DNA from 4 places in the Levilactobacillus yiduensis genome. Region 1 is predicted to be linked to each of the others. Evidence: predicted binding sites of a transcription regulator. Region 1 holds the regulator's gene; each other region holds the start of a gene.
The links. Region 1 encodes NrdR, which represses ribonucleotide reductase genes. Its sites were predicted from a motif close to ACACNATATATNGTGT; they were not measured.
Positions count from the first base shown of each region.

Region 2: a site for NrdR is predicted at 4,367-4,382, ahead of NGM66_RS10295 (deoxynucleoside kinase). Genes of this name have one in related genera too.
Region 3: a site for NrdR is predicted at 2,399-2,414, ahead of nrdH (glutaredoxin-like protein NrdH). Genes of this name have one in related genera too.
Region 4: a site for NrdR is predicted at 2,433-2,448, ahead of NGM66_RS13315 (deoxynucleoside kinase). Genes of this name have one in related genera too.

Region 1 covers NZ_JAMXAZ010000007.1:102,819-110,001, forward strand. Annotated here, with positions in the region: gene thrS (threonine--tRNA ligase) at 1-605, opposite strand, end outside; gene dnaI (primosomal protein DnaI) at 963-1,889, opposite strand; gene NGM66_RS05990 (replication initiation and membrane attachment family protein) at 1,893-3,257, opposite strand; gene nrdR (transcriptional regulator NrdR) at 3,261-3,767, opposite strand; gene coaE (dephospho-CoA kinase) at 3,767-4,396, opposite strand; gene mutM (DNA-formamidopyrimidine glycosylase) at 4,389-5,249, opposite strand; gene polA (DNA polymerase I) at 5,270-7,183, opposite strand, start outside.
Region 2 covers NZ_JAMXAZ010000018.1:47,736-54,918, forward strand. Annotated here, with positions in the region: tRNA gene NGM66_RS10255 (tRNA-Pro) at 12-85, opposite strand; tRNA gene NGM66_RS10260 (tRNA-Arg) at 122-195, opposite strand; tRNA gene NGM66_RS10265 (tRNA-Leu) at 216-301, opposite strand; tRNA gene NGM66_RS10270 (tRNA-Gly) at 313-384, opposite strand; tRNA gene NGM66_RS10275 (tRNA-Thr) at 412-484, opposite strand; tRNA gene NGM66_RS10280 (tRNA-Leu) at 520-601, opposite strand; tRNA gene NGM66_RS10285 (tRNA-Val) at 640-712, opposite strand; gene serS (serine--tRNA ligase) at 1,507-2,778, opposite strand; gene NGM66_RS10295 (deoxynucleoside kinase) at 3,618-4,250, opposite strand; gene NGM66_RS10300 (amino acid permease) at 4,525-6,024, opposite strand; lysine riboswitch at 6,144-6,325, opposite strand; gene NGM66_RS10305 (GNAT family N-acetyltransferase) at 6,386-6,931, opposite strand; gene NGM66_RS10310 (lp_1002 family arylesterase) at 7,120-7,183, shown strand, end outside.
Region 3 covers NZ_JAMXAZ010000003.1:138,784-145,966, reverse strand. Annotated here, with positions in the region: gene nrdE (class 1b ribonucleoside-diphosphate reductase subunit alpha) at 1-1,953, opposite strand, end outside; gene nrdH (glutaredoxin-like protein NrdH) at 2,063-2,290, opposite strand; gene NGM66_RS03060 (class I SAM-dependent methyltransferase) at 2,490-3,092, shown strand; gene tadA (tRNA adenosine(34) deaminase TadA) at 3,117-3,668, shown strand; RNA gene ffs (signal recognition particle sRNA small type) at 3,691-3,777, shown strand; gene dnaX (DNA polymerase III subunit gamma/tau) at 5,205-6,953, shown strand; gene NGM66_RS03040 (YbaB/EbfC family nucleoid-associated protein) at 6,976-7,183, shown strand, end outside.
Region 4 covers NZ_JAMXAZ010000035.1:7,486-14,668, reverse strand. Annotated here, with positions in the region: gene NGM66_RS13325 (glycoside hydrolase family 65 protein) at 1-287, shown strand, start outside; gene pgmB (beta-phosphoglucomutase) at 300-971, shown strand; gene NGM66_RS13315 (deoxynucleoside kinase) at 1,766-2,410, opposite strand; gene NGM66_RS13310 (Cof-type HAD-IIB family hydrolase) at 2,565-3,335, shown strand; gene NGM66_RS13305 (DUF960 domain-containing protein) at 3,672-3,995, opposite strand; gene NGM66_RS13300 (DHA2 family efflux MFS transporter permease subunit) at 4,061-5,542, opposite strand; gene metK (methionine adenosyltransferase) at 5,929-7,116, opposite strand; SMK box riboswitch at 7,114-7,183, opposite strand, start outside.

The DNA.
Region 1 (7,183 bases):
CCGGCAACGGACAGCAACTTGAACTTCTTCACGTCACCCGTGTTCGCTAATTGGGCACCGTCACTGAGGACTTGGTAGTCGCCAATCTTCAAGAAGGAAACGGCATCCCCATCCACAGCGTTGATCAACTCCGTGCTGTAAGGATCATCCTTGACCAAGGCCAATGCATCGGCCTTAGGCAAGCTGGTCCGTTCGATAGCTAATTTATCACTGACTAATTTTTCAACGATCACGCTCAGGGCGTCCAGTTCATCAACGCTGACTTGTTGGTCGTCCTTGTCGGTATCCACGAAGAACCCGTCTTCATCGGCACTCACTTCACCCAAACGGATAGCTGGGAATTGCTTCTTCAAGGCGATCCGCAGTAAAGCAGCGGTCGTGTTCCGCAGAACGCTCAAGCCTTCAGCGCTATCCTTAGTGACGATTTCGATGGCCCCATTGCCAGCCAATGGCGTTAAGTAGTCGACCAACTTGCCGTCTAACTTAGCGGCCACAGCCTTTTTAGCCAAGCTGATTGAAATCGACTTGGCCACGTCAGCGGGCGTCGTACCTGCTGGGAAGTCCTTAGACTTGCCATCAGGGAATTGAATTGAAATATCTGCCATAATGATGATCTCCCTTATTGAAATTTGGGCCAACTACGCAAAAAGTCCCCAGTACCTAATAAGGCACTGGGGACGTCAATAACGTGGTTCCACCCGATATTTTTCACGAGACTGGTCCCGTGAACTCTAGTCGTTGATAACGGGACGGACCGGCCGAAAATTTCCTCTCGACAGCTGATAGAAAGTGGTAATGCTTACGGTCGCTAAGCTGGCTTCCAAGCTAGGCCAGCTCTTCCTGTGAACGATCTCGTAACCATCATGTCTTTCGTCATAGCTCTTTTGGTTTCACAGACTATTAAACACTCACACGCAGCAGATGTCAAGGCATGCGTCGACTTTTTTCTGAAGGCGGTTATTCTACTGTGGCCGGCGGTTGGCCCCGATCATGGTGATCTCACGGGCCAAGAAGCGAATCCGTTGCATCAATCGCTGGGCTTTCAATGGTTCGTCGTCCCCCCGCGTTGAGATGCGTAAATGTTCCTTTTCCAGTTGTGCCATGGAGAAGTTCGAACTGAAAAATGTGGGCAGTTCTTCTTGCATCCGGTACTCCAAAATGACCCCTAGCACATCGTCACGCACCCACGCAGACATGGCGTCAGCGCCGATGTCATCGATCATGAGCACGGGTGACTTCTTCAAGGCATCCAGCTTCTCCGCCACCCCATTTTGGGCAATGGCGTTCTTCATTTCCACGGCAAAGCTCGGGAAGTGAACTAACGTGGTGGAGAACCCGTCTGCGGCAAGTTGATTGGCAACGGCAGCCAGCAAATAGGTCTTGCCAACGCCAAAGCTCCCGGCCAAATACAACGCCTGGTGCCGGCGTTTAGGACTGGCTTCATAGGCGTCCACAAAATCCAACGCGGCCATCAGCGCCTCGGCACGGTCCGGGTCCTGATCAAAGTTCTTCAGGTTGGCCTCACGAATGCTCTTGGGCATGGCAATCGACTTCACCCGTTGGCGGAGCTGTTGCTGGGCTTGCTTTTCTTGTGTTTCCTTCGTTGGTACGTAGGCCACGTCGATCAAATGATTGGAGACGATCAGTTGCGGCTCATAGCCTGTCGCAAAGGTCGTGCCCCCCTTGGCCAACTTCTCGCGTTCACTGACGAACTCATACAATTTCGCCGCCGAGCGCGTCAAGACGTCTTCGGCCAGGTCGTCACGATGTTCCTGATAAAAGGCCGTTACCATGGGGTCATCGTACACTTTGGCCATCAACTGGCGGTAATTGTCGTTCAAATGCCGTTGATTCATCAACTGTTGCATGGTCTTACTTAAATCTTCCATCGGTTAATCCTCCTTCCCGTGATTGCTGTGTTCTTGTAGCTTGGCAATCCGCGCCTGCAATTGTTGTTGCTGCTTATCAGATAGCTTAGCTTGCGTGGCCGCCGGTTTGGCAGTCGGCTTCTTAGCCCAGTCTGGCAGTGTCTCTTTCACGGTCGTTTGTCGGTTCCGTGAACGACGAGACGGTTGCGGCGCCTGCTGACGTTCACGGATTTTCTTAATGGCCAGCTGCGGCGTGGTGACCTTGCTTTTGCTCCAGTCGTTGGCAATCGTATCCATCAGATTTTTATTCAACGTCGGCCGATCTTCATCGACTAGCAGATGGTAAATCATCAGGTTCAAGACCGAATTGGGAAATAACTGGCGACTGACCAGGTCCCGCACGATGCGCTGTTCACCGTCCGTCAAGAAGCCCCCACTCTTTTTCTTGATACCTTGTAAAAAGAGTGCTGGTGCCGACTTGCTGGCAACGGTAATCAGCGCTTGTTCGGCGGCGTTCAAGTCAGTATCCGCAGTCGCAGGTGCCGTAGCCGTTGGCGTTTCTACCGGCTGACTGCGGTGCTGCTGCGAAAAGTGTTGAGCAATCACCCGTTTAAACTGTTCTGGGTCGAATTGATTGGTCGCCAAATCAGTTGCTTCACCAACGTAGCGGGCCATGGTCACCTCGTCAAGGTTATAGGTAGCGTGCTCCGTCAGCAATAGTTGCCGGTAGCTACGCAACGCCTTGGTGTCGATAAAGGAGTGCTCCAAGATCTCGCCGAGGAGCTTGAAATCAAAATCCTCTTGGGTCGTGGGCGTTAGCGCCGGGGCGGCGTTCTCACTTGGCAGTTCCTCGCGTGTCGCCGTAATGGCAGCCGGTAAGCGTTGTAGCTCCTGGCCGTCCACGTGAAACACGTCGAGAAAATTCTTGGTGATGTTCTGTTCTCCCGGCGTCTCGTGGGGCGTCACGGTATTGACGGCCACCAGAGTCCGGTAAGCCTCCTCACCGACCACGCCCAGTAGCTGCACGCTGAGCAAGTCGTCGCGAAAGAAGGCAACTGGCGTCAACGGGGCTTGCAGCTCATAAACAAAGCTGGTCAACTCCGCTTCCGTCTTGACCTTCGTCGTCAACAGGCCCGTGGCCTCCAAGCGTAAGCGGGCCTCGTAGAAATGGGCCAAGTCCATCCCCAGCAGGCCTAACAGGGTGGCGTGACGCTGATACTCCCCGCGATTTGGGAGCCAAAAAAGGGCCGAGTAAAGCCCCGCGGCACTCGGTCCCACAATCGGCTGGTAAAGCTGGGTCAACGTCTGCCAACTCTGATCGGTCAAGCGGTCCGCTAATCGCACCAAAAAGCCAGTTCGTGGTTTTAATTGGTGCCAGGAATTCTCCATGCTTTACTTCGCCTCACTTTGTCCCTGATCTGGTGAATCCTTTTTAGCTTTTTCTTTGTCTTTCGCCAGCATGTCCTTCAACTCGTTGAAGAAGACACCGGTATCTTTGAATTGACGATAAACGCTGGCAAACCGGATGTAGGCGATCTCGTCGACGTCGACCAAGCGGTTCATCACGTATTCCCCAATCAGCTGACTGGAGATTTCATTGACGCCCAGCGCCCGAATCTTATTTTCAACTTCATCAACGATATTGGTCATGACATCCATGCCCACTGGGCGTTTTTCAGCGGAACGGATAATCCCACGCAGGATTTTCTCCCGGTTGAACTCTTCTCTCGTCCCGTTCTTCTTAATCACTAGCAGCGGCGTAACTTCAACCCGCTCAAACGTCGTGAACCGAAAACCACAGTTCTCGCACTCACGACGGCGGCGAATCACGCGCCCGTCGTCGGTGGGTCGACTATCAACGACCCGCGATCCATTATGATGACAGTGTGGACACTGCATTATTGTTCACCTCGTTTTAAATGGTTACTGTTGCCAAAGTTATTGGCGTCAAGCCATTTTACCACTTGTTGGCGCGTTTGGGCAATCGTTCCCCCGTTATCAATGACGACCGTCGCCTGGGCAATCTTTTTGGCCAGTGGCCACTGCCGGTCCATTCTGGCCTGTGCATCCGCCGCAGAAAGCCCGTCGCGCGCCATTAAGCGTTGCTTTTGGGTTGCCACGTCGGTTGCTACGACCATGACGTGATCGACCAAATGAATCAGATACCCGACTTCAAAAAAAGTTGGTGCGTCGATCATGACGACTGGTACCTGCTTTGCTTTTGCCGCCGCTAGTTCCCGCCGAATCTCGGCTTGAATCAGCGGCGCCGTGATGGCTTCTAACTTTTTCAACTCAGCCGGTTGGGTGAAGACCCACTGGCCCAATTTTTTGCGGTCCAAACCGTCGTCAGTCACGAAGTCAGCGCCAAACACCTGGGCAATCTGCTGTAGCCCTGCTGTCTTTGGTGCCACGACTTGACGGGCAATCACGTCAGCGTCAATGACGGGAATTCCCGCCGCGCGTAACCAGGCGCTCACAGTCGATTTGCCCGTCGCAATGCCGCCGGTCAATCCCCAAGTCTCAGTCATCTTGCAAGGCCTCCAATGCATCTAATGGCACCGGCTGACACCGCGGACAGTAGTGCGTCCCGCGCTGGGCAACCTTGATCTTAACGATCTCCGTGCCGCACCGCTCACAGGGTTCACCTTCACGGCCATAGACGTGCAGGTGATTTTGGAACTGCCCGGCTTCACCAAAGGCCGTCGAAAACGAATGCACCGTGGTCCCGTGTCCCTGAATCGCCAAACCAATTTCGGTGATGATGCTCTGCCGTAACGTCTCCAGTTGCGCGTCAGTCAATTCATCGACCGGCGTTAACGGATTGATCTTTGACAGCCACAGCACCTCATCGGCATAAATGTTGCCCAGTCCGGCAATTTTTGATTGGTCCAACAAGAAGGGTTTGACCACCTTGTGGGACTTGCGGAAAATCTGTTGCATGTACGCCAGCGTCAGAGTATCTGCCGTGGGTTCCGGCCCCAGCTTTCCCAGCGATGGCAAGACCGTGCCCTCTGTCCCGGTGGGAACCAGTCGCATTCGCCCAAACTTACGGGTGTCCGTGTAGCGTAGATCCCGGCCATCGGTCAGGTGAAAGACCACGTGGGTGTGCTTGGTAATGGGACTGCCCGTGGGTTGGACGTCGTATTTGCCTTCCATTCGCAGGTGAGAGACCATGGTCAGCTCGCCACTGAATCGAAATAACAGATACTTGCCCCGCCGGTCGATCCGTTCAATCTGCCGGCCAATCAAGTCCGCCGTGAAGACCTCAGCCTCCGGCGTAACCATTTTACGGTAGTAGACGTCGACATGGTCGATCGTGGCGCCCTGCACCAGGCGGGTCAACCCCCGGCGAACCGTTTCAACTTCAGGTAATTCTGGCATCGCTTATCGTCTCCTTGCCGCTATTTCGCATCGTACCAGGTTGGCCCGTAATGGCTTTCCACCTTCAACGGAATCTCCAACTTGACGGCTGAGTCCATCACACTTGGGACCAGCTTGGCCAACGTTTCGATCTCCTCAGCCGGGGCTTCGAAGATCAATTCATCATGGACCTGCAGTAACATCGTTGCCTGAAGATCCTTGACCGCGTCTTCCATCTGAATCATGGCAATCTTAATAATATCCGCGGCACTCCCTTGAATCGGCGTGTTCATGGCCGTCCGTTCGGCAAATGACCGCTGGTTGAAGTTACGCGAGTTGATGTCCGGCAAATACCGCCGCCGGTGCGCAATCGTTTCCACGAAGCCTTGTTCCTTGGCCTGTTGGACCATCCGATCCATGTAGGCCTTGACGCCAGGATACTCTTCAAAGTAAGTGTCGATGAAGGCCTTGGCCTGCTTACGGGTGATGCCAATGTTTTGCGACAACCCAAAGTCACTGATGCCGTAGACGATTCCGAAGTTGACGGCCTTGGCCTGGCGCCGAATGTTGGGCGTGACCTCTTCGTCCGGCCCCATCTTAAAGATGCGTCGGGCTGTGGCCGCGTGAATATCTTCGCCCTCACGGAAGGCCTCTTGCATGTTCGCGTCATGACTCATGTGGGCCAGGACCCGCAATTCGATTTGTGAGTAGTCAGACGAGAAGATTTGCCAACCCGGATGCCGCGGCACAAAAGCCTTACGAATGGCCCGGCCCTCTTCGTTACGCACCGGGATATTTTGCAAGTTCGGGTCGACCGATGACAACCGCCCAGTCTGCGTCAACGTCTGGAGGTAGCGGGTGTGGACCTTGTGATCATCGGGATGGATGACCTTCAGTAAGCCCTCCACGTAAGTCGACTGGATCTTAGCAATCTTACGGTATTTCAAGATATTTTCGGCAATGGGAGCTTCCGCCGCGAGCTTTTCTAAGACACCAACCGCCGTGGAATAGCCCGTCTTGGTCTTCTTGATGACCGGCAAGCCCATTTTTTCAAATAAAATGTGGCCCAGCTGTTTGGGTGAGCCAATGTTAAATTCCTCGCCAGCCTCGTTGTAAATGGTCTGTTCAATTTCGGCCAGTTGCTCGGTAAATTTACTTCCCATGGCTTCGAGTTCGCTGGCTTCTACGGTAATCCCCGCAATTTCCATCCGCGCCAGAACGAACGCCATTGGCAATTCAATATCGCGGTAGAGCTGGGTCTGCTCATTATCGGCCAGCTCCTTGAATAATTGTGGCCGGAGTTGCTCGATGGCCCGAGCTTTCCGTGCCAAATGGGAGAAGAAATCCACGTCGTCGGCCGGAATCGCTTCCTTGGCCCCTTTGCCATAGACGTCTTCGTCCGTTGCCACCTGGTGATAACCGTGTTCCATGGCCACGCGCCCCAGGTCATTACTGTTGTCATACGTGTTCAACAGGTACGACACGATCAACAGGTCGCAGTCAACGCCCGCTAACGTGACGCCTAAGCGATTCAACGCCACGTAGGTCCGCTTGGCGTCAAAGACCTGTTTGGCCACGTCAGCCGACTCTAACAGGTCCTTCAAGGGCGCCTGCTGTAAGAGGCTGGTATCGCGACTAACCCACCAGTGATCCTCATGGCCGATCACAAAGCCATCAAAGTCGGCCAGATGATAGTTGTCACCCAGCATTTCCAAGTAAAATTCACAGCCGTCCGTAAAGGCCGGGAGCGTTTGGAGGTTATCTGCCTTCAAGACCGTGAAGTCCACGTCCTTAAGGCCTGGCGTGGCCGTTGGGGCTTCCCCATCAACGCTCATTTTGCTCAAGAATTGATTAAAGTTCATCCGTTGGTAGAATTCCACCAGCTTCTCTTGGTCATCCCCCTGATAGACCAAGTCGTTGACCTGCTTCGTCACCGGCGCATCGCGTAAAATCGT
Region 2 (7,183 bases), on a different contig from region 1:
TTGTCAGTTAATCGGGAAGACAGGATTCGAACCTGCGACCCCCTGGTCCCAAACCAGGTGCTCTACCAAGCTGAGCTACTTCCCGAAAAGTGCTTATGCGCTAAAACATAAGCGACAAAAATGCACCCAGTAGGAGTCGAACCTACAACCTTCTGATTCGTAGTCAGACACTCTATCCAGTTGCGCTATGGGTGCATAATTATTATTAAGTTAAATGCCGAGGACCGGGATCGAACCGGTACGGTCATCACTGACCGCAGGATTTTAAGTCCTGTGCGTCTGCCAATTCCGCCACCCCGGCAAAAGGGCAAAAGCGGAAGACGGGATTCGAACCCGCGACCCCCACCATGGCAAGGTGATGTTCTACCACTGAACTACTTCCGCAAATTGGCTATTAAATTAAAGGTGCCATGCCGACTAGAGGATTCGAACCTCCGACCTCCTCATTACTAGTGAGATGCTCTGCCAACTGAGCTAAGTCGGCAAAATATTTTTAAAATATTTTGCAATATTTAGTTATGCAGGTGAAGGGACTCGAACCCCCACGTCATAAGACACTAGAACCTAAATCTAGCGCGTCTGCCAGTTCCGCCACACCTGCAACGTTGGCGAACTAACCGCCAGGGACCGTGGTCCCGATGGAGGATACAGGGCTCGAACCTGTGACCCTCTGCTTGTAAGGCAGACGCTCTCCCAACTGAGCTAATCCTCCATGGACTTTCAAATGAGAAACAATGTTCTCGTTTGAAACAACTATTATAATTTACCATGCCGAGCAAATGATGTCAACAACTTTTTTGAAATATTTTGAATAAATATTCGTTAGCTGAATAACTACCCGGTAAGCAACAAATAATATTCTAACCTACTAGCGAAGAAAAAGCCAGCTTTTTTTCAAAATAATTTGAATTTATCAATCACGACGATGCGCGGCCACTCCACTGACAGCCTCTCTTGGCTGTCGGAATTAACCAACAAAAACTATTTTATACGAAGGACCTAGACGCGTCAATAAGAAATTACAAAAATATTCAAAAAAATGAGTGTTTACCTAAAAATCTTTCTGCCGCTATGCCTGATTCCCTCTCCCAATCCCTCAGCGCCCCCTGATCAAGACCAAATAAAAAGGCCAGGACATTTGCCCTGACCCCTGGTCGCTATCTCGGCCACTGCTGCCAGTAACTGCGTGAGACCACTTTTGATGTTTATTTACTTGCGTCGACCCAGTCGCTTCCTGTTACACAGAAACCGAGCCGAACCCTGCCACCGACTACCAAGAGTCAAAGTGACGTGGTGCAAAAACAGTTCAGCCGGAGTCAGCGCCACAAGTGTGGAGCCAGCTGTGTCGACCCAGTTAGCTGGCGTTTTAGGCCAGGTTACTGGGTGGGACGCCTTCAGAGACTCGCGGTCTTAGCGAGGCTTTGGCGCGAGGTGGAAGCCCGTTCTTTGGCTGGAACCGTTCCCCATAGCAGGCGGAGTGCTTGTGGCGCTGACGGAGAGAGGAACCTATTTCGTAATCTTCGTGACGCCGCCCATGTAAGGAACCAGCACGTCTGGAATCGTTACGGTGCCATCGGCGTTTTGGTAGTTTTCCAAAATGGCTGCGACCGTCCGGCCAACGGCTAAGCCAGACCCGTTCAGCGCGTGAACGTATTGCAACTTGCCATTGTCGTCACGGTATTGGATATGTGCCCGCCGTGCTTGGAAGTCCGTGGTGTTTGAGCAACTAGAAATTTCCCGGTACGTGTTTTGTTCTGGGAACCAAACTTCCAAATCATGTGTCATAGCCGCCGTAAAGCTCATGTCACTGGTCGTCAGGGTAATGACGTGATAAGCCAGTCCCAGCTTCTGTAAGAGGCTCTCAGCGTGCTTGGTCAAGGCTTCCAGTTCATCCCAAGAGTTTTCTGGCTTGCAGAACTTAACCATTTCGACCTTGTTGAATTGGTGCAGGCGGATCAGGCCACGGGTGTCACGACCGGCACTCCCGGCTTCGGAACGGAAGGCAGGTGTCAAAGCGGTGAACCACACTGGCAGGTCCTCTTCAGGGATCACTTCGTCACGGTAGTAGTTGACCAAGGGGACTTCGGCCGTTGGAATCAAGGTCATTTCCTCGTCACGGAGTTGGTAAACGTCTTCCTTGAACTTAGGGAATTGGCCAGTTCCGTACATGGAATCGTCGTTCACGATGTAAGGTGGCAAGACTTCCTTGAAGCCCGCCTTGGTGTTCTCATCCAAGAAGAAGTTGTAAACGGCCCGTTCCAAACGCGCACCGAGACCCAAGTAGTACAGGTAACGGCTCCCAGATACCTTGGCACCGGCTTCGAAGTCTAAGATTCCCAGGTCTTCACCCAGTTCGTAGTGGGCCTTAGGCGTGAAGTCCATGTTCGGCTTCTCACCCCATTGGCGCAACTCAACACTGCCGTCTTCCGTCAGCCCTACTGGTACGTTGTCATTCGGAATGTTTGGCAAATGAGCGGCCGCATCATGGACCTGTGCCTTTAACGTATCCAATTGGGCGTCGATGTCCTTGATCTCACCACTGACTTGACGCATCTCGGTGATCTTGTCATTGGCGTCTTGCTTGTTACGCTTCAATTGAGAAATTTCATCAGAAACCGTGTTACGTTGGGCCTTCATGGTCTCACTCTTCACGATCAATTCCCGACGCTTGGCATCTAAGGCCAACAAACTGTCGATATCAGCGGGATCAACACCCCGTGTGGCTAATTTTTCCTTGATAAAGTCTGGTTCTTGGCGAATCAATTTTAAATCTAACATCTTGTTTGCTCCTCTCTTTTTTCACGGATGATACAAAAAAGGCCTCCGTCACATGGGACGAAGACCTTCGCGGTACCACCCAAGTTCGTAACCAGTCGCCCAGTTACACCCTTGAACATGATAACGGTTTGCACCGTGCGGCATTACCCGCCCACTATTTCTCGTGCTGGAAGATTCGACGTGGCGGTTTGCAGCTTTCCCCGCTTCTCTGGCCGTCTACTAAATAGGCACAACGTGTTTTTGATTAGTCTCATCATACCGCATTTCTTGGCAGATAACAATTACTAACTTTTTTCTTTAACAACTGACAATGGTCCCATCCGCCTGCCGTTGCGCGAAAGTTGTGCCGGAACGCTGTGGGCGGACGGGGCGAGCCAAAATGCGGTCTCGCCCCTCGCTTTAAGCCGTAAATCACGTCTTAAAGACGCCAGTTCCCTAACCGGCACAACCCGCCACTAAGGGAACTCCCACGGCTGAGCACAACTTTCGCTTCACTCTCGGCTACGGTGGTGATTGCCACTAACACGGACTAACGTGGACCATAACCGTCCATTGCTAGCTGGCGATTGGTGGACTATCTTGCCGGAGGAGGTCAGGGATGGCGCCAGCTGTGTCGACGGTGTTGGCTGAGGTCTTTTCTCAGCCTACAGCGTGGGACGACTTTGGAGACTGGCGGTTCTGAGCCAGGCTTCAAAGCGAGCCGGAAGCCCGCTTCTGGGCTGCAGGCGTTCCCCATAGTAGGCAGAATCCCTGGCAGCCGCAGGCATGGGCGACCACTAGTGCAACAGCAGGCAGCCAGATCAATCCATAGTGCCCCAACACGCGTGCTTACCGCGTGCTTACAATGAAGCGATTTTTTCGTCGATGAGTTGTAGCACTTGTTGACGTGCAGCTGGGTCTTCCACGAAGTCTAGCTTGTCGCCGTCGATTTGCATCTTTGGTGACTTGTCGTAAGCGTTGTACCAATCCACGTAGCGTTGGTCCAGTTCTTGGTAGTACTTGTACAGGCTTGGATCATGGTCGATCTGTTCGTATGACCGGCCCCGCTTCTTGATGCGTTCCAACATCGTTTCAAACGAAATGTTGATGTGGATCAACAAGTCAGGGTTCTTCTTGTGCGTGGCGTCTGGTAATTCTTGCATCATGTTGGCCAGTAAGGAATCGTAAATGTCGACTTCCGTGCTGGTTGCGCGGCCCAGGTCGGCGTTTAGGTGAAAGAGCAAGGAGTCTTCAAAGATCGAACGATCCAAGACACTTTCATCATCGGCGTTGGCAGCTTTGATGCTGTCGAGCCGTTTGTTCAAGAAGTAAATTTGTAACAAGAAAGCATACTTCTGCGGGTTCTGGTAGAACAGTGGCAAGATTTTGTTGTCATCCACTGATTCGTAAAATGCTGGTTTGTTCAAGTGGTCGGCTAATAACGAGGTCAAACTCGTTTTGCCGGCGCCAATAGTTCCCGATAATACAAGCATGCGATCTTCTCCTTTAAATAACGACGGGGCCGTGACGACAGCCACAGCGTTTCCCTATCTCTAACTAAAACGGGTACAGCAGGCGTCCTGCCCACTGACCCACTCTCAAAAATTCAACACCACATATTGTACCAACCTCCCGGATAAAAGACAATATGTCGTGGCCATTTTCTCGATTTCACTGGAACCAAAACGACGCCTAAGCTGGCAACCACCAGCTTAGACGCCGCGATATTTTTATTTAAAAATTACGTGTGCCCACACTTAATTTCTGTTAATCGTTTGGTGTTGTTTCCTTCAGCGTCCCATCACGGTGAACTGGGGAAACATCGACTTCGCTCAATGGAATCAGCTTCGTGTGCTTCTTGATCTTGTACCCGATGTAGAGAATCAAGACTAATGGCACACTGATGTAAGTGACCAAGACTTGTTCCCAGTTACCGGAGAAGAAGGATTGTGGGTCTTGCCCAACAATCACAGCCACACACAGGAACAGTGCCAAGATTGGCCCAACTGGGAACCACTTTGCATGATAACTCAGTTCAGATAACTTGTGTCCTTGCTTGATAAATGCCCGACGGAACCGGTAATGCGATAAGGCAATCCCGAACCAAGCAATGAAGCCGGTTAACCCACTAGCAGCAACCAACCACATGTAAATTTCTGGACCGGCAATACTACTGATGAAGGTCAAGGCAGCGACAATCGTCGTCGCGAACAAGGCAGGATAAGGAATCCCGTTCTTCCCAGTCCGTTCGAACAAGCTTGGTGCGTAACCTTCCTTGGATAAGGAGTACAGCATCCGCGTGGAAGCGTACATCCCTGAGTTAGCAGCGGAAATAACTGACGTTAAGATAACGGCGTTCATGACACTAGCGGCAGCGGCCAAGCCGGCACGCTGGAAGACCAACGTGAAGGGACTGATGGCAATGTCACTAGCAGATGACCCTAACAGGTCCTTGCTGGTGTAAGGCAAGACAGCGGCGATAACAAAGATAGCTAAAATGTAGAATAAAATGATTCGCCAGAAAACAGAATTGATTGCCTTGGGAACACTGTGTGCAGGATCTTCGGATTCACCAGCGGTAATCCCGACCAGTTCAGTTCCTTGGAACGAGAACCCGGCAACTACGAAGACACTCAAGATAGCTGGGAAGCCACCCACGAATGGCGCCTTCTTGTAGGTGAAGTTCTCTAAGCCAGTGGCGTGACCACCCATGATTCCAACGATCGTCATTAAGCCGACAGCCAGGAAGACGAAGATGGTAACAACCTTGATCAAGGACATCCAAAATTCGGTTTCCCCGAATGCTTGGACAGCCAAGGCGTTGATCAGAAAGACAATGCCCAACGCAACGGCACTCCAGATCCAACTTGGCACCCCGGGTAACCAGAACTTCATGACTAAGGCAGCCGTAGAAATGTCGACGGCCACGGTAATGGCCCAGTTGAACCAGTAGTTCCAGCCCATCGCAAACCCTAAGGCTGGGTCAACATACTTAGCTGAATACGCTGCGAACGAACCGGAAATCGGCATGTTCGTGGCCATTTCACCCAAACTGGTCATCAGGAAGTACACCATCAAACCCATGGCAACGTAGGCTGCTAACGCCCCACCAGGACCGGCAGTTGAGATAGCCGACCCACTGGCAACGAATAACCCAGTCCCGATACAGCCGCCCAACGCGATCATTGACACGTGACGCGTCTTGAGTCCCCGCTTGACCTGATCTGAGGCCGCGCTGGTTGTTGCATTTGTCATATTCTGTTCCATAAATGTTTCCTCCTTCTTGATTAGAAGGACTTCCTCGAAACGACCCAGTCCAATAAAAAAATCTCCTTCGCCAGAAAAGCCCGCGAAAGAGATTGGAAGTTTCATTATTCCAAGTCAATATCGTTGAAAGCGCCCCGCAACCCATATTTGGCTGCGACAGTCCCTGATCTGTTGAACCAGGACCCAACCACCACGCTATGTCCTCACGTGTTGATTTCGGCGACCGCCCCTTTAACTTTCCTTCAGCGATGTGACCCATCTCCGGAAAGCGACTCTTGTTGGTCGCGCCTCTTCTATTCGATACTTCGTAGTATACCCATCACCAACTTACATTGCAAGCTCAAATTTTGAAAAATGCACCTTAATTTTTTCTAGCCGGTAAATCTAAGCGAAATAATCGTTCAGGCGTAGGTGCTTTATCGCCAATCTGTGGGCCCACAAAATGCTGTAAGACCGCGGTAAATCCAAGCTTCTCGAGCACCCGCTGGGACTGGTGGTTGGTCACAAAGCAGGTAGCCCAGATTGTCTGCGATTGTTGCTTTGCTTGTTGAACTAACTGTAAGCTGCCGTCGATGGCCTCGGGCATGATGCCCTGCCCCCAGTCCTGGGGATCGAGGAAATAACCCAGGTCGTATTCCGTGGCACTCGGCATCCCCTCTGCCGTGAGGTGTTGGTAAAACAAGATGGTCCCCATGAAGCGCTGGGTGCTCTTATCCTCGATACTAAAGGCAAACGGGCTTTGGCGGTCAGCCGCTAGCCACCGTTTGACCTGTTCAGTGGAGACGTCCGCCGGAGACCCGTTAGCCGCAGCCACTACCGGCAAGGTCAACAAACGCTGGTACCCTGGCAAGTCACTTTCTGTCAAGGGACGGACCCGCACCCGTGACGTTTCAATAATCCGATTCATTCTGCGTTTCCTCTTTTCCCGTTCGCATGCCAAATGCGTTATACTTTAATCATAAAGTGGTGGGTCACCCCGACCGTTGATGCGTCGCGGCCACACTGGGGTGACGCCCTTTGTTTGGAAACCCTGACCATCTGGCCAAGTCGTTTCCCGTTAAATCCTATCATGACTTATTTCAGGAGGTTTCGCAATTGAAAACAATCACTTTGCCACTGGCACCAAACTCGCCAGCTTACTTACAAGCCTATCTTCGCC
Region 3 (7,183 bases), on a different contig from region 1:
TTGATCCACGTGCTTTTGCGCAGCGGCATACACGTCGATGACCCGGCGCATGTCGGTGTCGTAAGCGGACTTGTAGTAAGGCATGGTGTCGTTGTCCAGGTAAGGTGCTGGGTAGTAGATCTTCCCAATCGTCTTTTCTTGGCGTTCTTCGATCCGGTTGATGATCGGGTGTAAGCTGGCCGTCGTGTCGTTGATGTAAGAGATCGAACCGTTGGGTGCCACGGCCATCCGGTTTTGGTGGTACAAGCCATCGCGCATGACGTCGGCTTTCAAGGCAACCCAGTCTTCGGGAGCCGGTAGCCAAATGTTGGCAAAGAGGTCTTGAACCTTTTCGCTGCTAGGCCGCCAGTCGGTCTCGGTGTACCGGTCGAAATAAGTGCCGGATGCGTAGGTGCTCTTCTCAAAGTTGTGGAAGGTTTCGTGGCGTTCCTTGGCGATTTGATTGGAAGCCTTGAGCGTCCAGTAGTTCAGCAACATGAAGTAGACACTGGTGAAGGCGATGCTGTCCTTGGAGCCGTACATCATGTGGTTCTTGGCAAAGTAACTGTGCAGACCCATGGCGCCCAATCCAATCGTGTGAGCCAGTCGGTTTCCTTTTTGGATCGAAGGGACCACATCGATATCGGAGTGGTCCGTGACAAAGGTCAGGGCGCGAACCATGGTTTCGACGGAGTGGCCGAAATCAGGTGCTGCCATCAGGTTCACGATGTTTGTGGAGCCGAGGTTACAAGAGATGTCGGTGCCTTTTTGAATGTATTCTTGTTGGTTGTTGACGGTCGATGGCGTTTGAACCTGCATGATTTCAGAGCACAAATTACTCATCACGATACGCCCGTCGATCGGGTTCTCGCGGTTGGCCGTGTCGATGTTGACGATGTACGGATAACCGGATTCTTGTTGGAGCTTGCCGATGTCCGTTTCCAGGTCGCGGGCATTTAGCTTCTTCTTGCGAATATCCGGGTTAGCGACCATGTTGTCGTATTCCTGGGTGATGTCCACGTAGGAGAACGGCTTACCGTAGATGCGTTCGACGTCGTAGGGGCTAAATAAGTACATGTCCGCGTCGGCTGCACACAGCTCGTAAAACTTGTCGGGAACCGTGACCCCGAGCGACAGCGTCTTCAGCCGAATCTTTTCGTCGGCGTTTTCCTTCTTGGCACTCAAAAAGGCCACGATGTCGGGATGGAACACGCTGAGGTAGACCACACCGGCGCCTTGCCGTTGGCCTAATTGGTTGGAGTACGAAAAGCTGTCTTCCAGTAATTTCATGACGGGCACGACGCCAGAAGCAGCGCCCTCAATGTGCTTGATGGGATCACCGGCCCCCCGCAGGTTAGACAGGCTGATACCGACCCCACCACCGATACGGGATAATTGCAGCGCGGAGTTGATGGTCCGGCCAATGGTGTTCATGTCATCGGTCGATTGGATCAGAAAACACGAGACCAGTTCACCACGCCGCGAACGCCCGGCATTCAAGAAGCTAGGTGTTGCAGGTTGGTAACGCTGATGAATGATCTCATCGGCCAGGTCGTGGGCCAACTGTTGGTCGCCATCCGCAAAGTCCAGCGCGTTCATCGCCACGCGGTCAATGAAGTTTTCTAGGTAGTAGTCGTTGTCGTCGGTCTTCAAGGCGTATTGGGCGTAGAATTTGTACGCGGCCATGAAGGATTTAAAATGAAAATTTTGGGCGCGCAGGTAGTCGTAGAGGTCTTCGATGAAGCTCATCGGGTAGGCGTCGATGATATGCTTTTCGACGTAGTTGTGCGCAATCAAGAAGTCAAAGCGTTCCTGTAAGGACGCAAATTTTTTGGTGTTAGGAATCACATTTTCCTTGAGGAAAGCCTGTAAAGCTTCCTGGTCCTTGTTCAACGGAATCTGACCGTTCACGGGGATGTTAATTTCATTGTTCAAATCATAATACGTGACATCGGTTAGGTCTTTCAAACTCATACTAGTCAACTCTTTCTAGGTTAGAATGCGCAAGTATCAAAATAAAAATGGCGCCACCGTGCAAAACACGACATCGCCAAAAACAACTCTGGGCCAACTCAAAAAGAGGCTAACCCGCGATTTGCGTTAATTGGTCCGGCCGGAAACCATAAAAGGCTGGGTGACCGGATGCTTCAACAACGGGAACGGCTTGGAAACCCTTCTCCTTGAGGTATGTCACATATTCAGGATTCTGGTTAATATTACGTTCTTCAAATTCCACGTTGTGTTCGCTCAGAAAACGCTTTGTCATCTTACACTGCATACAATTGTTCTTGGAATAAACAGTTACTTTCATTGTTGCCACTTCCTCATCAATTTCAATATCAATGAGTACAGTTTACACCAGTCAGAGAAAATTACAATCAAAAAAGACACCATATTTGGTAGTTGAAGCATACAATAACTACCAAATATGGTGTCTCAGCGAATAAACTTTTTTTATTGGCCACCGGTGGGTATCTACGGTAAAATAAGAGATAAAGGTGGCGGAGAAATTGACTAATCACTATTATACACAAAATCCAGACGTTTTACACGAGGAACATCATTGGCCGTTTACCCTCTTAGGCAACGAATTGTTGTTTACCACCGACAACGGTGTTTTTTCCAAAAACAGGGTGGACTATGGTTCCCGGGCATTGCTCAATGCATTTAATGCGGACAAGACCCCAGCTGGCCCTTGGTTGGACCTGGGTACCGGGTACGGGCCAATCGGCTTGGCACTGGCTAAGAAATGGCCTGAACGGCAGGTCACGATGGTTGATGTTAACGAGTTGGCACTGAGTCTAGCCCGGCAAAATGCGGTGGCAAACCAGATCGACAATGTCGACATCAAGACATCGGACGTCTATGCCAACGTCACGGAGCGTTACGCGGCTATCGTAACGAATCCGCCGGTACGGGCTGGTAAGCAAGTTGTCACAGCCATGTTGACGGGGGCGAAAGATCATTTGCTTCCTGGCGGCACGTTGACAGTTGTCTTGCAGAAGAAGCAAGGGGCACCGTCGGCGGAAAAGACCATGCAAGCAACGTTTGGGAACTGTACCAACATTAAAAAGGATAAGGGCTATTATATTTTGGAGAGTACGCTTGCCTAACGAACCAGAAAGGAAGGGGTCTGGATGCGAGATCAGCATTATACGGGGCGGCAACGCCACTATATGGAAGAAGCCCTCTTCGAAGCAGACCAGGCGGCCCTGATTGGCGAGGTTCCAATCGGTGCGGTCATCGTCCACGACAATCAAATCGTGGGCCGGGGCCACAACCTGCGGGAACACGGCAACGACGCCACGATGCACGCGGAGGTCCGGGCCATTGAAGAGGCCTGTGGCACCCTGAAAAGCTGGCGGTTGGAAGATTGCCAGCTGTACGTGACGATCGAACCGTGCCTCATGTGTAGTGGGGCCATCATCAACTCACGGATTCCTGAGGTTTTCTACGGCGCGCGCGACCCCAAGGCCGGTGCGGTCGATAGCCTGTACGAAACCCTCACTGACAGCCGGTTGAATCACACGGTCACGGTGCACGAGGGCTTGTTGGCCAAGGACGCGGGTGAGCGCATGGTCCGGTTCTTCCGGGCGGCTCGGGTCCGGCAAAAGGCCCGTAAAAAAGCGCGTCGGGCAGCGGCCCAGGCCGAAAATGAGAAGACGCTAGACAACCAGAAAAAAGCATGATACACTAGTACTTGCCGTTAAGGCCTTGAAGCAAGGGTGGGCTTACGAATCGTGTCAGGTCCGGAAGGAAGCAGCACTAAGTTTGTTTCGCTTTGTGCTTCAAGTTTATGAGATATCAACAACTCCTAGTCGATTGACTGGGAGTTTTTTTATGAGAGTGGGACAGAAGGCGATTAGCTGGCGAGCATTAAGACTGATAAGCGAATAATCCTGGGCTTGGATTGTTTGCTTATCAGTTTTAAGCGGAACCAGCTGCCTTTTGACCCAGGTTTCAGCAATATAAGCTCAGAGATACCAAAGAGTTTGGGCGTTTTGTCCCAAACTTTTTTTATGGCATGCGACTAAGCGTGTGGTAAGGCTAGGTGTTTGCAGCGACACAATCCGAGCTGGCCGCCTGCCGTTCGCCAAATATGGGTCGGAACGTTGTGGGCGCCGGGGCGAGCCGAAGAGCGGTCTCGCCCCTCAACTTGAAGCCGGTAACCCACGTCTCCAAGTTGCCAGTTCCCTAACCAGCCCAACCCGCTGCTAAGGGAACTCCCACGACTGAACCCATATTTGGCGAACTCTCGGCTACAGGGTGACTCTAATCGACAATAGATTTAGCCTTCAGTTCCAGCTGGTTCTAGCATCGAATTTGGACAAACGTACAATCACTGAACAGGTACTTGTTAATTGGAATCGGCCAGTAGACCGCCCCCTGGTCTGAAAGAGGGTTCCATCGTGCTGATGATATATTTACAGATGTGCTATGTAACTGATTAATATGTAGGTGAACGATGGTATACGACAATGATTATGGCAGCATTTAATCAGTCACTGTGTGTCATTCATGATTTTGACCATTTACTATAGAAGAAAGCATCAAACGAACAATTCAGTCATGACACGGCTGGGTTAACGCAATCTCAACTGTGGGCACACTATCATTGCCGGAGGCTGCCAGGGGTGTAGCCAGCTGTGTCGACGGTGTTGGCTGGGGGTTTTTCTCAGCCTACAGCGTGGGGCGACTTGAGAGATTGGCGATTTTTGCCAGGCTTTTAAGCGAACCGGAAGCCCGCTCTTTGGCTGGAGGTGTCCCCCAGAGCAGGCGGAACCCCTGGCAGTCGCAGGCAACGGGTTTGACAAATCCTAGTGAACGGACGATATGAGTTGGCTGATGGATTTCCGTCACGTGTCAGCCGGAGTGGAGCGAAACTAGGCTCAGCCGGGGAATTTGTCAGCGGTCTTTGCTGGCAAATTGGTGACTTTGAGACAGCGACCTACTGGCTCAAAGCAAGCGCCGAGACCGATTTTTGGCTCGGGGCGTCCTTCCCCAGCGTTCCAGCCTAGCTTTCGCGCAACGTAAGGCGGCCAGGCTAACCAATGTTGCTAGTCAACTGGATTAATTTTGCGTAAATCTACTAGTCAATCCGTGACAGCGACCACTGAAAAAGGCTATAATGTTAATCAGCGAATTTAGTTAGAGAACAGACGATTGCGTAGCTGTCAGTCCAGTAGCTACGCCGAAAAGAATTGTGAATGAAAGGAACGGATTGCATGGCTTATCAAGCACTTTACCGGGTTTGGCGGCCCCAACGATTTGAGGATATGATTGGGCAAGAAGTCATTACCCGGACCTTGAAGAACGCCATTACGACGAATCAGATCAGCCACGCCTATCTGTTTGCGGGGCCACGGGGAACCGGGAAGACCTCGGCTGCTAAAATTTTTGCCAAGGCCATCAACTGTCATCACCAACAAGACGGTGAACCCTGCAACGAATGTGACACCTGCAAAGCCATTACGGCCGGCACGTTAAACGACGTCATTGAAATTGATGCCGCGTCGAACAACGGGGTCGAAGAAATTCGGGACATTCGGGACAAGGTCAAGTACGCGCCCACGGTAGCCGACTACAAGGTCTACATCATTGACGAAGTGCACATGCTGTCAACGGGGGCGTTCAACGCCTTACTGAAGACCTTGGAAGAGCCACCGGCTAACGTGATCTTTATCCTGGCCACCACGGAACCCCACAAGATTCCGGCCACGATTATTTCACGGACCCAGCGATTTGATTTCAAACGCATCGTGGCCAACGACAGCTACAACCGGATGATCTACATTTTGGATCAAAAGGGCGTGACCTACGATGACCAAGCCGTGAAGGTGATTGCCAAGGCGGCCGAAGGGGGCATGCGGGATGCGCTGAGTATCCTGGATCAAGCGTTATCCTTTGGTGATAACGAGATCACCCTCGACAACGCGTTGCTGGTGACCGGGAGTGTGACCCACAAGCTGTTGGCCACCTACGTTCAACAGGTATTGGCTGGCGATACCAAGGCCGCGCTAGCAACGCTACAATCGGTGCTCGAAGCCGGCAAGGACGCCGAGCGCTTTACCGAAGATCTGATCAGCTATGCCCGCGACCTTCTGTTATACCAGCAGGCACCACAGCTGGTTGAAGAAGCGGAAATGGGTAGCGTCAGTGAGGACTTTCAGCAATTGGCCAAGCAGACGCCAGCCCAAACGATGTACGCCATGATCAACGAGTTAAACGCCATTCAACAACAGATGCGGTTCACCACGCACCCCGACGTTTACCTGGAAATTCTGACCATTAAGTTGGCTGAAATTGGGCGGCAAAATGGGGCGCCCCAGGCCACGGCAAGCGCGGCACCAACCGCCGCGGCGGCAACGCCTAGTGCACCGGCGGCCAGCTCATCGGCACTGACGGCCTTACAACATGAGGTCGATCAGCTGAAGAGCACGGTCAAGCAGCTGGAACAAACGCCGGTTGCGGCCAAGCCAGCCGCCAAACCGCGGATGACGAAGCAGGCGCCTGCCAAGGAAGTCAATCTGGCGAAGATTTATCCGGTGCTGGGGTCGGCCACGCGTGAGAAGCTTAATCAGCTACAAGAGGTCTGGCCAGATGTGTTGGATAGCCTGTCGATCACGCAACGCGCGGTCATGAAGGTGTCGCAACCGGTCGCCGCGGCTGATTCTGGGGTGATTGTGGCCTTTGATTATGCGTTCTTGTATCAACGGGCAACGTCCGACCATGAATTGACGGATGCTCTGGAAAACGGCTTAGATCGGATGATTGGCACGGCGTTACCCGTCGTGTTCGTGCCGAAGGATGATTGGCCAGTGATCCGGAAGAATTATTTGACAGCCCACAAGGATGAGCTGCAGAATAATAACGCCGGGGGCGCGGAACAACCCGTGAAACCGGCAGCCAATCCGGTCGTTACCAAGGCCGAAGAACTATTTGGCAAAGATGTTGTGGATGTTAAAAACGATTAAAACCTTGAAAGGATGACGAACAATGCGGAACATGGGTAATATGGGAAATATGATGAAACAAATGCGGCAAATGCAAAAGAAGATGGCGGAGGACCAAGCCAATTTGAACGCCCAAACCTTTACGGGCGTTTCACCGGATAGCATGGTCCAAGCAACATTTACTGGGGAACGGAAGATGACCGACTTGACGATCAAGCCAGAAGCCATTGACCCTGACGACCCCGACATGT
Region 4 (7,183 bases), on a different contig from region 1:
GTACCACAGCCGAAGGCATTCACCTGGGCGTCATGGGCGCCGTCACCTTGATGTCGACGCGTTACTACGCCGGAGTCGACGCCTTGGCAGAACAGTTGACGGTCAATCCGCATTTGCCACAAGCCTGGGATGCCGTTAAATTCAGCCACCTGCTACGCGGGACGCGCTACACCTTTGCCATCGATCACCATCGTGTGACCGTCACGGCAGACCACACCGCAACACTTAAAATTGGGCAACAAACTGTTTCACTAAAACCTAACGTTCCACAAACTATCACTTATTAAGGAGTGCTTTACATGACTAAGTTTGCTGATATTAAAGGATTTGTTTTTGACCTCGACGGTGTCATCACCGACACCTCCATTTTGCACGGGACCGCTTGGCACCAACTCGCCGATTCTTTGGGCGTAGCTTGGAGCGACGAACTGGCCAACGGCTTGAAGGGCATTAGCCGGATGGACTCGTTGGAAATGATCCTCAAGGCTGGCGGCAAGGAAAACGACTACACCCCAGCCGAAAAGGAACAACTGGCCACCCAAAAAAACACGAACTACGTGGCCGAAGTCGATAAGATGACGCCCGCTAACATTTTACCTGGTATGAAGGCCTTCTTGGATGACCTGCGTGCCAAGGGGTATCAATTGTCACTGGCGTCCGCCTCCAAGAACGCGCCACGGGTTCTGGGCAAATTACAGCTGGCCGACTACTTTCCCAAGATCGTTGACCCCGCTAGCCTGACCCACGGCAAGCCGGATCCAGAAATCTACACCAAGGGCGCGGAACTCTTGAACCTCCCTGCTGACCAATGCATTGGGGTCGAGGATGCCGCCGCTGGTGTCGCCGCTATCAATGCCGCTGGCGAAGTCTCCCTGGGCATTGGTGACGCCACAGAATTGGGCGCCGCTGACATGGTCTTCGCGGACACAGCAGAAGTCACGTTGGCCAACATCGCTAAGAAACTGGGTTAAATCTGTTTGAGCACGTGGCTTCCGATACTGGAGGCGGCGTGCTCTTTTGGTTTCGATTGACGGTTGACTAATATTCTAACCACTTAGATTTGCGAAACCAGAATGCCTCCGTCAGCCAACAGTTCCGCCTGCTCTGGGGAACACCTCCAGACTGAGGAGCGGTCTTCCGGTTCGCTTGAAAGCCTGGCAAAAACCACCAGTCTCTCAAGTCGTCCCGCCCAGTAACCTGGCCAGAAACGCCAGCTAACTGGGACGACACAGCTGGCTGCACTGCTGGTTGACTCCGGCGGGATGGTGTTTCTCGGTAACTGTATGTTAACCTCCAAGCCAGTGAAAAAAGTAGCTAACACTAGGAGTTAAATTAGTTGTCCATTGGTAATCACCTTGTAGCCGGAGTTCGTCAAATATGGGTTCAGCCGTGGGAGTTACCTTAGCAGCGCTATTTGCTGGTTAGGTAACTGGCGTCTTTGAGACGCGACCTTCGGCTCAAAGACGAGGTGTCGAAACCGGACTTTGGCTCGACCCGTCCGCCCACCGCGTTCCGACCCATATTTGGCGGACGGTAGGCGGCCAGTGCGCACCACGTAACTGCACACAACTAGTTTTATCGCGCTGAATGATATTAATTCTAGTCGACCTTCATTCTTCAATCCGCAATCTTTGGCCCCTATACACTTACTAACGAAATCCAGCCGCCGTTTGTCACCCCCGACCCCCTTTCTTTAGTATTCCTTAACGATTTCGTCCCATAAAAAAACCACCAACCGATTAAACCGGTGGTGGCTTCAACGTGCTTATTTAACTGGCGTGCGGATGTCCTTTAAGGCATCGTCGATTTGGGCCAGTACCAATTCTGTGTTGCCGGGAACATCCAGGTCGTACTTTTGCAAGTCGATCTTGATCTTAGGGCTCACGTCATAGTCTGCGAACCAGCCTTGGTAGGCTGTCCACATCTTCTTGTAGTATGATTCCAATTCAGGATTATCATCGAATTGTTCGTAGTCACGGCCCCGCTTCTTGATCCGGTGGAGGATCGTGTCGAAGTCAGCGTCAGCGTAAACCAACAAATCGGGGGCCTTCTTTGGCAATTCATTCAGTTCATTCATCATGTTGTCCAGCAGGTTGAGGTAAACTTCCAGCTCAGTGTCCGTAATGTTGCCTTCTGCGTTGTTTTCCCGCGTGAAGAGCGCGTCTTCATAGATTGAACGGTCCAGGACATTGTTGTCGTCCGCAAGGGCCCGTTTGATCATGCTAAACCGCTTGTTCAGGAAGTAAATTTGTAGCAAGAACCCATATTGCTTTGGGTCCCGGTAGTAAAGTGGTAACACTGGGTTATCACCAACCGGTTCAAAAAATGCTTGAGTTTCCAAGTGTGACGCAATCTTTCCAGTAAGGGTCGTTTTACCGACACCGATCATTCCAGCTGTAATTATCACCATGATAGCCCCTCTTTAATTAAAAATACAAGATATAGTGTAACATAAAAATGGCAACTACTACATTTGCTTGGCAAAAAAAATTTCCGCCATTTCGTCAACTTTGGTTCTTGCTGTATAATAGAACCGCAACACGTCAACATTTAGGAGGTTAAATATGTATCAAGCAATCGTCTTTTTTGATTTGGATAGCACCTTGTTTGACGACCACAAGAACGTCTTGCCAGCCAGCATCGCTGCCATTCACGAAATGCAACAACATCATATTTTACCAGTTATTGCGACAGGAAGAAACATTTTTGAGATTCAATATGTTTTAGACGCCACTGGCATTGATTCTGTCGTCGGTGCCAACGGAAGTTACGTGCAGTTTGAAGGCAAACGCCTCACCGCTTCCATCATTGATCAGCCAACGTTAGCGGCCATCACGGCCTTCGCCAACGCTCACCATGATCCACTGGCCTACTACAATCGTGCAGGCTTCCGGCTCAGTCAGGCCAACGCCGACACGACCGAAAACTTTCAGCTGTTGCGGCTGAACCCCGTGGTCGATCCTGATTGGTACCAACATCAAGAGATTAACTTCATCAACGTCTTCAACCGCGATAAAGATCAATTATACCACGATCAATTTGCTGGCCAATTAGACCTGGTCCGCAACAACCCACGCTGCTTAGACACCATGGTCCACGGCGTCAGCAAGCAGTCCGGCATTCAAGCTCTACTGGATAAGGCTGGTCTTCAAGGCGTGAAAACGTACGCGTTTGGCGACGGCTACAATGACCTGCAAATGTTTGATGAGGTCGACGTACCGATTTCTATGGGCAACGGGGTGCCGGAAGCCAAGGCTAAAGCCGCTTACGTCACCACTTCTAATACGACTGACGGCATCGTCCACGGGCTCCGTCACTTTGGTTTGATTCAGTAGTCCTGACGATTTTTGTGTGGACTGGCCGCCTTACCGTTCGCCGAATATGGGCCGGAACGCTGTGGGCGGACGGTAAGGCGGCCAGTACGGACTACATGACGTTCAAAGACTAATTTTATCCCTGTAAACCCTGGTGTCACCATAAGTTTAGCTACTTTTAAACTTGCAACCTTTAGCAGAACACTTGCAGCCGGCTCGCCGAATTTTAGACAGCACCTGTTATCAGATTTGCGTCGACCGTTTAAATTTACTAAACAACTCTCAGACAAAACAAAAAATGGTGATTGCGACAGCGGACATCCCCCGTCACAATCACCATTTTCATTGCGTCAATTTTTACCGGTCATTCGTTTCAGATGGCAGCAGGATAATCTGACTGTCACCATCGTCGTAAGCCAACACCGTTTCTGGCAGCTCTGGCGTGTAGCCAAAGTCCGTGTCGAATCCCGCCCGCAACGTCATTTGCTTGTCATCCGACTGGACGTATTCAAAGGTCGTATTGCCTTGGTGGTTGTGTAGCTTAAACGTCAACAGATTATCTAATGGAAACAACCCTTGGAGGTCGTGATCAATAATCTGCCAGATTGCGTCAATCATATTATCCGGCAAGGCCGCAACCGTGCCATAACTTGCGTACCGTGCGTGATTACTTTCAAACATCTTATCGCCTCCACTTTTGGTTGTTTAGCATTATTATACCGTAACTTAACTTAAAACGGGACTAATTACCCCTGGTGCCCCGCAACCTGTTCTGTATCCTTGCGATCAAAAAAGTTCACTAAGAATGAGATGACAATCAGCAGTGCCCCGCCAATGAAGATGACGTGGAGCCCTTGATATAGGATACCATGTAGGGTCGGTAACAAGTGCGCCGGCAATTCTTTAGCCGTCTGCGGGTTAATTAACTTATTCATCATTGCCATGCTGGTGCCGGGATGACTGGCAACGCCCCGGGCCATTTCCAGGTTCATGATAATCCCAAAGATGGAGACCATGATAGTTTGCCCCAGCGTCCGCGACAACGTGTTAAATGAGGTAGCGACCCCCACTTCGTCCACGGCCACCTTGCTTTGAACGGTCACGGTCGTGGTAGTGATGGTGATCCCAAAACCGGTCCCACAGATGGCAGCGATAATGAAGAAGCACCAGAACGGCGTGCTAGCCGGAATCACAGCCATCGTGACGGCCCCGACTAAGACCAGCGCCAACGCCAAATTCACGATACTGTAAGGTGAGCGGTTCAACAGGAGCTTCCCCGCAATAAACGACCCCACGATCCACATCAACGAGCTTGGCGTGATGGCAAACCCAGCTTGTGACGCCATTAAGCCTAAGAGGCCCTGTGTCCAAGTGGGTAAATAAACTTCAAAGCCCATGATGAAGCCACTTAACAATGCGGCAATCAGGTTTTGAATCACAAAGGTGCGGTTACTGAAGAGCGACATCGGAATCAACGGGTCGGCCGTTCGTTTTTCTTGACGAATAAACAGCCCAAAGGCCACGATGGCCACGGCAAATCCGGCCACGACCCACAAGACGTTGATCTGACCTTCCCCTAGCAGCTGGAACGTCAGCATCATTGCCAACAACCCCACTGATAACCAGAAGCAACCAAACCAATCCATGGTGAAAGCCTTACGCTCGGTTGACTCATTTAAGAAGAACCAAATCAGGGCGATGGTAATGATCCCAATAGGAATGTTAATAAAGAAGATCCAATGCCAACTCAATTGGTCGACGATGAACCCACCCAGTAACGGTGCGACCACCGCCGCAATTCCCCAGGCAGAGCCATTGAGACCCATGACCCGGGCCCGTTGCTCAACGGGATAGATGTCGGCTAAGATCGTAAAGGACACGGGCATGATGGCGCCGGCCCCAATTCCTTGCAGGGCCCGCCAAGCGATCAGCGTTTCCATGCTATGCGACATGCCGGACAGCGTGGACCCCAACACGAAGATGAACAGGCCCACCAAGAAGACTGATTTCCGACCAACGGTGTCCGCCAACTTCCCGTAGATGGGGGTCGCTAGCGCACTGGTCAGTAAGAAAATAGAGAAGACCCAGTTCATGAGGGCCACCCCGTGCAGATCACCGACAATGGTCGGCATGGCCGTCGAGACGATGGTCCCCTCAACGGCTGACATAAACGTGGCAACAAAGACAGCAATAGTGACCAAACCAACGTTAGTTTGTTTCTTAGACATAATTTCCTCCTCACGTTGGCCCCACCACACAACGAATCTACGTAGCCAATTGCTGCTACTGCCCAATTTCTGTTTTTCAGTAATAAACCAATTATCACGGCTAACCGTCAAAAAAACAAGTCGTTAGCTTAAATTTTTTCTTTGAACCTCTGATTGCGCCAGTAAATTTCAGCTAAATCGTCGTGCACCTTGGCACTACAAAACGACTTGGTTCGAGCTGACCACCTGCCGTTCACCAAATATGGGGCGGAACGCGGTGGCCGGCGGCAGTTGGGTTTCACTAGTTTTAGTGATTAGCACGCAGGATTAATGGGTTAATCAACCTTCTGCCGATAAGCAAAAGGCCGAAACGATTGCTCGCCCCGACCTCCCATGTGTTCGTTTAATTATTTCACAGCTGCTTTTAAGGCGTCGACCTTATCCAGATGTTCCCAAGGTAAGTCGATGTCGGTCCGGCCAAAGTGACCGTATGCGGCGGTCTGCTTGTAAATTGGCCGCTTCAAGTCAAGCATTTGGATGATACCTGCTGGCCGCAAGTCAAACAATTGCCGAACGGCAGCGTTCAATTTGCTTTCAGCCACGGTACCAGTGCCAAACGTGTTAATGTAGACGGAAACAGGTTCCGCTACCCCAATGGCGTAGGCAATCTGCACTTCACACTTGGTAGCGAGTTCGGCCGCCACAATGTTCTTGGCAATGTACCGGGCGGCGTAACTGGCAGAACGGTCCACCTTGGTAGCGTCCTTCCCGGAGAAGGCCCCACCACCATGGTGAGCAGCACCACCGTACGTGTCGACGATGATCTTCCGACCGGTCAACCCGGCATCCCCTTGTGGTCCACCAATCACAAAGCGGCCCGTGGGGTTAATGAAGTATTTCGTTTGATCGTCCAACAGGTCAGCTGGAATTACTGGCTTGATGACTTGTTCGATCACGTCTTGGCGAATTTGATCCAACGTCACGTCAGGATCGTGTTGGGTACTCAGCACAACCGTGTCCACCCGGACTGGGCGTTCGTTGTCGTCGTACTCAACTGTGACTTCAGCCTTGGCATCGGGCCGTAAGTAATCGATCACGTCCGCCTTCCGCAGCTTAGCAATTCGCCGCATCAACGCGTGGCTCAATTCGATTGGCAATGGCATTAATTCGGGCGTCTCATTGACGGCATAGCCGAACATGAGGCCTTGGTCCCCGGCACCAATCTTGTCGAGTGGATCTTCATCCCCTTCACGCGTCTCCAAAGAGTCATCGACCCCTTGCGCGATATCAGGTGATTGTTCGTCGATCGCCACGAGGACGGCACAGTTGTCGCCATCAAAGCCGTATTGCCCATCCGTGTAGCCGATTTCCTTAATAGTTTCGCGAACCACTTTTTGGATGTCGACGTAGGCCTTGGTCGAAATTTCACCAAAGACCAGGACAAGCCCCGTCGTGACGGACGTTTCGCAGGCAACCCGGGAATCGGGATCTTGTTCCAGCATCGCATCTAAGATAGCGTCACTGATCTGATCGGCGATTTTGTCGGGATGGCCCTCAGAAACGGATTCTGAAGTAAATAAATGTCTTTCTTGCAATGGATATTCCCCCTAGATATAGTAGACGGCGAGTTGACCGATAATCTCAACGCCATTCGGTTACAAG